Regions from separate parts of the Streptomyces sp. NPDC127117 genome, predicted to be linked through region 2. Evidence: riboswitches for the same ligand, from Rfam matches in the RefSeq annotation. Region 2 holds a riboswitch; each other region holds the start of a gene.
The links. A riboswitch is a leader RNA that binds a small molecule or an ion and turns the genes downstream of it on or off. The one in region 2 is predicted to bind cyclic di-AMP.
Positions count from the first base shown of each region.

Region 1: another riboswitch for cyclic di-AMP. It lies ahead of ACFVH0_RS10040 (C40 family peptidase); the one in region 2 lies ahead of ACFVH0_RS05385 (transglycosylase family protein).
Region 3: another riboswitch for cyclic di-AMP. It lies ahead of ACFVH0_RS15455 (peptidoglycan DD-metalloendopeptidase family protein); the one in region 2 lies ahead of ACFVH0_RS05385 (transglycosylase family protein).
Region 4: another riboswitch for cyclic di-AMP. It lies ahead of ACFVH0_RS37200 (M23 family metallopeptidase); the one in region 2 lies ahead of ACFVH0_RS05385 (transglycosylase family protein).

Region 1 covers NZ_JBHXTM010000008.1:86,707-88,899, reverse strand. Annotated here, with positions in the region: gene ACFVH0_RS10050 (ATP-dependent Clp protease proteolytic subunit) at 1-130, shown strand, start outside; gene ACFVH0_RS10045 (hypothetical protein) at 138-446, shown strand; cyclic di-AMP (ydaO/yuaA leader) riboswitch at 838-1,018, shown strand; gene ACFVH0_RS10040 (C40 family peptidase) at 1,022-1,495, shown strand; gene ACFVH0_RS10035 (LysE family translocator) at 1,553-2,185, opposite strand.
Region 2 covers NZ_JBHXTM010000004.1:86,747-88,939, forward strand. Annotated here, with positions in the region: gene eno (phosphopyruvate hydratase) at 1-45, opposite strand, end outside; gene ACFVH0_RS05385 (transglycosylase family protein) at 333-1,109, opposite strand; cyclic di-AMP (ydaO/yuaA leader) riboswitch at 1,113-1,284, opposite strand; gene ACFVH0_RS05390 (transglycosylase family protein) at 1,585-2,193, opposite strand, start outside.
Region 3 covers NZ_JBHXTM010000015.1:6,936-9,128, forward strand. Annotated here, with positions in the region: gene ACFVH0_RS15450 (alpha-galactosidase) at 1-635, shown strand, start outside; cyclic di-AMP (ydaO/yuaA leader) riboswitch at 930-1,086, shown strand; gene ACFVH0_RS15455 (peptidoglycan DD-metalloendopeptidase family protein) at 1,090-2,022, shown strand.
Region 4 covers NZ_JBHXTM010000077.1:4,686-6,878, forward strand. Annotated here, with positions in the region: gene ACFVH0_RS37195 (PP2C family protein-serine/threonine phosphatase) at 1-853, shown strand, start outside; cyclic di-AMP (ydaO/yuaA leader) riboswitch at 1,093-1,245, shown strand; gene ACFVH0_RS37200 (M23 family metallopeptidase) at 1,257-2,193, shown strand, end outside.

The sequences.
Region 1 (2,193 bases), on a different contig from region 2:
CGAGGAGCAGATCACCGAGGACACCGAACGCGACCTCATCCTCGACGCGGCGGGCGCCAGGGCGTACGGGCTGGTGGACCACGTCCTGGAGAACCGGAACGCCGCTCTGCCGTCGCACGGCGCGAGGTGAACACCCGATGCGACCACCGGAGTTCCCACCGCTGCCCGCACTGACCCGCGCCGAGGGGGAGTTCATCGACCGCTACCTCGAAGTCCTCGACCAGGTCGGCCGGATCAACCCGGCCCGCGGCAGCGACACCTACGGCGCGCTGCGCGCCGCCCAGGCCCTCGTCGCGCGGTCACGCGCACTGCGGGACGCCCTCGCGTTGATGCACGAGCGCGGCGAGGCGCGGGTCCACGCGGCCACGCTCGCCCGTGCGCTGCGGGTGCTGGACGGGGAACGACGGGCCGGGCGCGTCACCGTACCCCCCGCTCCGCCGAGTTGACCGACTTCCGCAGCCCGGGCGGCCGGCGGACTCCGGCCAACTCCCCATGGCCCGGGGTCCGGCGACCGTCACCCAACTCCCGTACCCGACACGCCCGACGGGTCCACCGAAAATTCTCGCTCGTTCGGCGTAGGAAGTCCCCCTCAGGAGGGATCGCTCAACTTGCGTTTTCCGCGTGAACAGTGAACGGAATCCGCCCTTCCGCCCCAGGTACGAACCTGGTCCGAATCACCGGCGGAGCCTCAGAAATCATCATGTCCACCCGAACGGATCAGTCGTGAGGAGCCTCACATATCCCTGTTTCAGCTCGGAAATCCGGCAGTCGGTGAGTCAAGATCCCTGGGACGACAAGCCCCCGCCACCGCGGCGGGGCGGTCCGGGCGGACGCCGAGTCCTGCCGCCGCCCGGATGCCTGGTCGACAGAAGTGGATCGGCAGGAGTGGAGGACCCGAGCACAACGGGTCGACCTGAACACCGGTCGACCCTCGGGGTGAAGCCGCCGCACGCGGCCGGGCAACTTCGCCAGCCCGAACCCGACAGGTCATCCTTCACAGGCGGCTGACGAAGGGTTGCGCATGACTGCGCAGGTTCATGTCCCGTCTCTGCTCGTCCGGGCCGGTACGGCCTCGGTTCTCACGCTCGCCGCCGTCGGCGGCACCATGTTCGCCCCGGGCGCCACGACAAACGCCCAGGCGGCGACGCTGTCGATGAAGGCGCTCAACATCGCGGCGTCGAAGAAGGGATCGCCCTACAGGTGGGGGGCCACCGGCCCCAACCGCTTCGACTGCTCGGGGCTGACGCTCTATTCGTTCAAGAAGGCCGGCAAGAAGCTCCCCCGCACGGCCCAGCAGCAGTACAACCGGACCCGCCATGTCTCGGCCTCGCACCGGCAGCGCGGCGATCTGGTGTTCTTCCACTACGGCCGCAGCGTCTACCACGTGGGGATCTACGCCGGTAAGGGCAAGATCTGGCACTCGCCGAGGACCGGCTCCGTGGTGCGGCTGGAAAAGATCTGGACCAAGAGCGTCTACTACGGCCGGGTCCGCTGAGACACCGCCCGTCCGGCGGTCCGGGGCCGCCGGACGGGCCCGGTGGCCCGCCCCCGCTCAGTGCGGCAGCGGACCGGTCACCAGCACCAGGCCCAGCGCGGTGAGCGCCGCGCCGCTGCCGCCCTCGATGGCGCGCGCGGTACGCGGCCGGCGCAGCCACCGGCCCAGCCGGTCCACGAGGAGCGCCACGGCGGGGAACCAGACCAGCGCCAGTGCGACGACGATCGCCGCGAGCAGCAGGGTCCTGGGCAGCGGCGGCTCCCCGTCGGGGACGAACTGCGGCAGCAGGCTCAGGAAGAGGACCGGCGCCTTGGGATTGAGCGCGTTGGTCAGAAAGCCCTGCCGCAGTGCGCGTACGTGCCCCGGGTCCGCATTCCGGTCCTCGGTGCCTTCCCCGTCCGGGGTGTCGCGCCGTGCCGCGCGCAGGGCACTGATGCCGAGGTAGAGGACATAGGCCCCGCCGAGCAGCTGGACGGTGCGCAGGAGTGCGGGGACCGCCACCAGCACCGCGGCGAGCCCGGCGACGGCCAGGGCGGTGTGCACCAGCAGTCCCCCGGCCACGCCCAGCGCGCTGGCCACGCCCGCACCGCGGGAGGCGAGCGCGTTGCGTACGACGACGGTGAAGTCGGCGCCGGGCAGCGCGACCATTCCTGCGGCGACCCCGATGAAGGCGATCAGTTGTGCGTCCATGGGTCCAC
Region 2 (2,193 bases):
GGAGTCGAGGATTTCCCGGGCTACGACGACGTCGATGGACGGCACGAGGCATCTCCTTCTGGGATATGACGCTGATTGTGCAGGGTCGCTTTGGCCTTGCGACAAGAGCCTAACCGGCCCGGCCCGATCAGTCGGCCGACCGCCCGACCCCTGGGACGAAAAAGGACCCGAGGGCACACATTGCCGGACAAACAGCCAGAAACATACTGGTCGGTAACTACAACAAATGAACGATCCGGCGCTCCCCCGAGCACGAACGGCAACGCCCCGGTCCGGCGCACACGGGGATGCGCGCCGGGCCGGGGTGATGCTCGGGGAGGAGCGAGCCGCGACTACTTCGTCAGGTGCAGCTGCTGACCCGGGTAGATCAGGTCGGCGTCCTTGACGATGTCCTTGTTCAGCTCGAACAGCTGCTGCCAGCCGCCCTCGACCTTGTTGTCGGCGGCGATCTTGCTCAGCGAGTCGCCGGAGACGACCTTGTACTCGCCGTCGCCCTTCTCGACCTTCTCGCCGGTCGGGGTGGTGACGGTCTTCTTCGACTCGGCCTGCGGGGCGGCGGAGCGGTCCGAGCGGGAGGCGGCGGGGGCCTCGGTGCGCTCGGCCGGCTTCGGCTGGGCCTGCTGGGTCGGCTGCGACTGCTGCTTCGGGGCGCTCTGCTGCTCGGAGGCGCCGGAGCTCGCGGTGGAGTTCGAGGAGGAGTTCGAGGAGCCGGTGTCGACGCCCGGGTCGACGCCGTCGTTGGTCAGGCCGCCGGCGCCGGCGCAGGCCCAGGCACCCGGGCCCTGCATGTCGAGGAGCTTCTCGGCGGTGGCGATCTGCTGGGCCTTGGTGGCCAGGTCGGCACGGGCGGCGTACTGCGTACCGCCGGCGGCGGCCCAGCTGGACTGCGAGAACTGCAGACCGCCGTAGTAGCCATTGCCGGTGTTGATGGACCAGTTGCCACCGGACTCGCACTGGGCGACGGCGTCCCAGGTGGCGACGGAGGCGGCGGAGGCGCTGGTCGCACCCATCAGGGGCACGGCGACTGCGGCACCGGCGACACCGGCGAGCGTGGCGATACGGACGGCCTTGGACGGGCGGCGGTGCTTGCCCTTGCTGGAAAGCAGCATGGAACTTCTCCTCACCGACGCCTACGAGGTGAGCTGTCGGGTTCGGGCCAAGTGAGTTGCCCGGTCGCACGTCCTAGCACGCGACTTCACCCCAAGCCGGTCCTGATGCGTCTTTCGACGATCGGGCCCGGCGCTTACCTGGGTCCCCCGCTCCTGCCTACGGCGCTTTACGCGTCTGTTCCCTTCGACCGACGGCAGGATTCGGCGTGACGGTCGACGGGGCCCGCGGTGCGAGCGGTTCCGACCGTAAACATACGCAACCCCCACATTCAAAGATGGACACATCGGACAATAAGCCCCTACTTGCATCTGAAGAACCATCGTTTCCGCAGGTGGGGCACGATGCGGAAGGGCTCCCCGGACGCGACACGCCAGTTGACGCAAAGAGACCCATGTCTCACTTACGCATAAGCGGACATAGGTCCCTGAACTACCCCGGTTTCGAGGGCGTTTTTAGTCGATTATCAGACTGCCCTCACTTGGCCTTCACATCGAGATCGAGGCTCTGGCCAGGGAGGATGAGGTCCGGGTCGGCGCCGACGGCACCCTTGTTGGCCTCGTAGAGCGCGGGCCAGCCACCGGGGACCTTCTGTGCATCAGCAATCGCCCACAGGTTGTCGCCGACGCGAACGGTGTACGTGCCGTCGGCGGGCGTGTCGGTCGTGTCGCGTGCGTCGTTGCCGCCGCGCGAGGCATGACGGCCCGCCTCACGGCCGCCGCCGTCCGTACCGCCGCCCTGCTCGGGGGCCGGCGCGCCGCGGTGCTTGCCGCCCGTGCCGCCGGACGCGTCGGGCGAGCCTGACGCGTCGCCGGGCGCCCCGGAGGGGACGTCGGTGGACGCGTCGGGGGACGGGGTGGTCGAGGCCGTGGGCTTCGGGGACGGCGAGGTCTTCCCTGACGGCTCGTCGCCCTTCTCCGAGCCGTCCGCGCCGTCAACGGCGTCCGTACCGTCGGAGGCGCTGTCGGACGGTGTGGCGTCGCCGGACGGGTCCGCCGACGCGTCGTCAGCCGGCTTCGCGTTCCCGGTCGGGTCGTCGGCGGGCACGGAACCCGGGTCCACCCCCGGCAGCGTCCCGTCCACGGC
Region 3 (2,193 bases), on a different contig from region 2:
GGGCCGCGCATCCCACGGTCGCGTTCGAGTCATGCTCGGGCGGCGGCGGCCGGGTCGACCTGGGGATCATGTCCCGCACCGACCAGGTGTGGACCTCAGACAACACCGACCCGCTCGACCGGCTCGCCATCCAGGAGGGCTTCGGACACCTCCATCCGGCGCGGGTGATGGCCGCCTGGGTCACCGACAGCCCGAACGACCAGCTCAACGGCAGGGTCAGCTCACTGCGCTTCCGGTTCGTGAGCGCGATGGCGGGAGTGCTCGGGGTCGGCGGGGATCTCACCGAATGGAGCGAGGAGGAGCTGGCCGAGGCCCGGACCTGGGTGGAGCTCTACAAGGAGATCCGGCCCGTCGTGCAGCAGGGCGAGCTGTACCGGCTGCGGGAACCGCGCGGCGGACTCAGCGCGATCCAGTACGTCCACGGGGACGACGCCGTGGTCCTGATGTGGCTGGAGGCACAGCGGTACGGGGAGCGGCCCCCGGCCCTGCGGCTGCGCGGGCTCGACCCCGAGGCGACCTACACCTGCCTGGACACGGGGGCGGTGCACCACGGTTCGACGCTGCTGCACCAGGGGCTGCACACCGGACTTCGCGGTGATCTCGACGCACGGGTGCTGAGGCTCCGACGCGGGTGAAAGGTGTCTTATGTCCGTAATGCGGCTCTTGTGTGAACTTGGCCCGCTCATAAGGGACATGAGGGTCGCCTCGTGAGCGGGATCATATCCGTGACGGTGTGTGGTGACGGGGTGGTCGGGTAATCCGTGTGCGGCGCGGAATGCCAAGATCCTTAATCCACGGAGTGTTACCGGAATTCCGCGCCGATTTCCCGGCGCGGATTCCGGCGTGGAACCCATGGCTTGTTCTCGTCGTCCCGACTCGCTTACGGTCACCGCAATCCGGACGGACCGCCTAATCCTGCCGCCGCCCGGAATTCACATCCACTCATCGCGTGGCAGGAGCGGGGGAACCAGGTAAGCCGCCGGCCGGAGAAATCCGGCCGGCTCGGGGTGAAGTCGCACTCAGTGCGGCCGGGCATCTCCAGCCCGAACCCGACAGCTCACCTCGCAGGCGCCGGAGAGGAAATACGCCATGCCCATATCGGGTAAGCACCGTCGTCCGAAGCTCAGCACCATCGCCCGTGGCGTCGCCGCGGTCAGCGCCGGCGGCGCCGTCGTCGCACTGCCGCTGCTCGGCGCCACCGGTGCCCAGGCCGCGGAGCAGGCCGCCCCGGCCGCCGCGCCGCAGTCGGCCGCCGCCACGCACGCCGCCCCCGTCGCGCAGAAGCAGGCCGCCACCACGACGTACTCCGTCGTCTCCGGCGACTACCTGTCGAAGATCGCCGCCGAGCACCAGATCAAGGGCGGCTGGCAGCAGCTGTACCAGGACAACCGCAAGGTCGTCGGCGAGGACCCCAGCCTGATCTTCCCGGGCATGAAGCTGACCCTCGGTGGCAAGGCCTCCGGCAACGCCGCGCCCACCGGCGCCGGCACCGGCTCGTCCCTCCCGTCGAAGGCTCCCTCCGCCGCCGCCGAGAAGTCCGCCCCGGCCAAGACCTCGTCCGCCGCCCCGGAGTCCAAGGCGCTGGCCGCCGCCCCGGCAGCCACCCAGAGCAGCGCTTCCGGTTACGTCCACCCGGTCCCCGGCAACCACACCACCGGTTACCGCGCCTCCGGCTCCAACTGGTCCAGCGGCAGCCACACCGGCATCGACTTCCCCGTTGCCACCGGCACCAGCGTCAAGTCCATCACCTCCGGCACCGTCGTGGCCGCCGGCTGGGGCGGCGCGTACGGCAACCAGGTCGTCATCAAGCACGCCGACGGCCACTACTCGCAGTACGGCCACCTGTCCTCCATCTCCGTCTCGACCGGCCAGGCCGTGAGCGCCGGTCAGCAGCTCGGCCTCTCCGGCGCCACCGGCAACGCCACCGGCCCGCACCTGCACTTCGAGGTCCGCACGGGCCCGGCGTACGGCTCGGACATCGACCCGATCGCCTTCCTGGCCTCGCACGGCATCTCCGTCTGAGCCGAACGGCCGGGCGGCTGAGCCACAAAGCATGAACTGAGCAACACGGAAGGGGCGGTGCGCGGCGGCGCACCGCCCCTTCACTTATTCCCCCTTTACCAAAAACTGACCGGGTGGTCTATCTCACCACCCGTCAACCCCTTATTACGGTCGCGTAGGTCACATTCGGCG
Region 4 (2,193 bases), on a different contig from region 2:
GGTCCTCGCGGTCGTGATCAACGGGGTCGTGCGGCGGGGCAACGAGCAGCTGGCCTCCGCGCGGTTCATCGCGGAGACCGCCATGCGCGCGGTGCTGCCGAAGCCGGCCGACCGGACCGGCGGACTGCAGGTCGCGGCCCGCTACGAGGCGGCGCAGGCGGACGAGTTCATCGGCGGTGACCTGTTCGCCGTGTCGGACACCCCGTGGGGGGTGCGGCTGGTGGTCGGGGACGTGCGGGGGAAGGGGCTCGCCGCCGTGGAGACGGTGGCGGTGGTCATCGGGGCGTTCCGCGAGGCGGCCGAGCAGGAAGCCTCGCTGGAGGGCGTGGCGGGGCGGCTGGAGCGGGCGCTGGCCCGGGAGGAGGCGCGACAGGGCGGGCTCGACGTGCTCGAAGGGTTCATCACCGCCGTGCTGGCCGAGATCCCGTCCGGACTGTCCCGGGTACGGATCGTCAACCGCGGTCACCCCGAACCGATCCTGCTGCATCCGGACGGGGCGCTGGAGGTGCTGAAGCCGTCGGTGCCCGCGCTGCCGCTCGGGATGGACCTGGGGGCATGGCCGGAGTGCACGGACGAGTGGGATCTGCCGGCCGGGACGACCCTGCTCCTCTACACGGACGGCCTCTCCGAGGCACGGAACGCCGAGGGAGTCTTCTACGATCCGGCGGCCCGGCTGCGCGGGCGGATCTTCCCGGGGCCCGAGGAGTTGCTGTCCGCCCTGACCGATGACGTACGGCTGCACACGGGCGGCGAATCGACCGACGACATGGCGCTGCTCGCGGTCGTACGTCCGGCGGAGGGGCAGCCGGACCGGAGAAGGACCGTGCCGATCGTCGGTGCCGAGGGGGCGTGACGGCGGAGGTGCCACCGTGTGTGATCGAAGGGCGCCGCTCCGCATAACATTTGACGCAACGTCAGAATCAGGGTAGTGACTGAGGGTCGGTCAACTCGTCCGATTCCACCCGCTTGTGTCCCGTAAAGTCCAGGCCAAAGAAGTGAACGATCAGTTGGAACAGCTTGGAATACGGCCCCGGTGTCTATTAACGTTCGATAACGCAGCGCGGTCGTCCCAGCCGTCGTCAGTGGCGGCACCGTGCGCGAGCGCCGAATTCCGCAAGGGAACCGGGGAACCACCTACATGGGGTGAATCGGGCATCTGTGTCTCGTGAGAGGCAGAGGGGCCCGTAGGAGACCTTCCTGCTCCGAACCCGTCAGCTAACCCGGTAGGCGAGAAGGAAGGAAAGGAGTGCGCCCCCGTGGCGTCCAACAAGCCTGCCCCCGAGGCCCCGTCCCGGTTCGATCACGACTACGGCACCGAGCCCGGCGGCGACTTCACCGGCAATTTCACGGGCGGGTTCACCGGTGAGCCCGACCGTGACTGGGACGAGTGGAACCCCACCGAGGAGTCCGTCCGCCCCGTGCGCGGCAGGCACCGCGTCGCCAAGCAGCGCAACGGGCTCGCCCGCAGCTCCACGGTGCTGGGTGTCGGCGTCATAGCGGCGGTCGGCGCGGGTGGCATGGCCACCGCGCAGAGCAAGCCGCCGGTCTCCATCTCCGTGCCCGACTCGATCACGGACCACCTCCCCGACGCCAAGTCCCTTCCCGGCGTGGGTGCCTTGTTCTCCGACGAGTCCGAGGCCGACAGGACCGAGGTCACGGCCGCCACCGCCCCGCTCACCACCGCCGGCATCACCACCGCCGAGGCCGAGCAGGGCACGACGGACGCGGGCGAGGCGCTCCGCGCCCGCATCCTCCAGCAGGCCGAGCAGCAGCAGGACGCCGCCGACGCCGAGGCCAAGGCGGCCGAGGAGAAGAAGGCGGCGGAGAAGGCGGCCGCCGAGGCCAAGAAGCAGCAGGACGAGGCCGAGGCCAAGGCCGCCGCCGAGAAGAAGAAGGCGGAGGAGGAGGCCAAGAAGAAGGCGGAGGCGCTGCGGCTCGCCAAGCTCGCCGCCAGCTACGCCATCCCGACCTCCTCGTACACGATCACCTCGACCTTCGGCGAGGCCGGCTCGATGTGGTCCTCCGGCTACCACACGGGCCTCGACTTCGCGGCCCCGACCGGCACCCCGATCAAGGCCATCCACGGCGGCACGGTCAAGTCGGCCGGCTGGTCCGGCGCGTACGGCTACCGCACGGTGCTCGAACTCGACGACGGTACGGAGCTGTGGTTCTGCCACCAGTCCTCGATCGGCG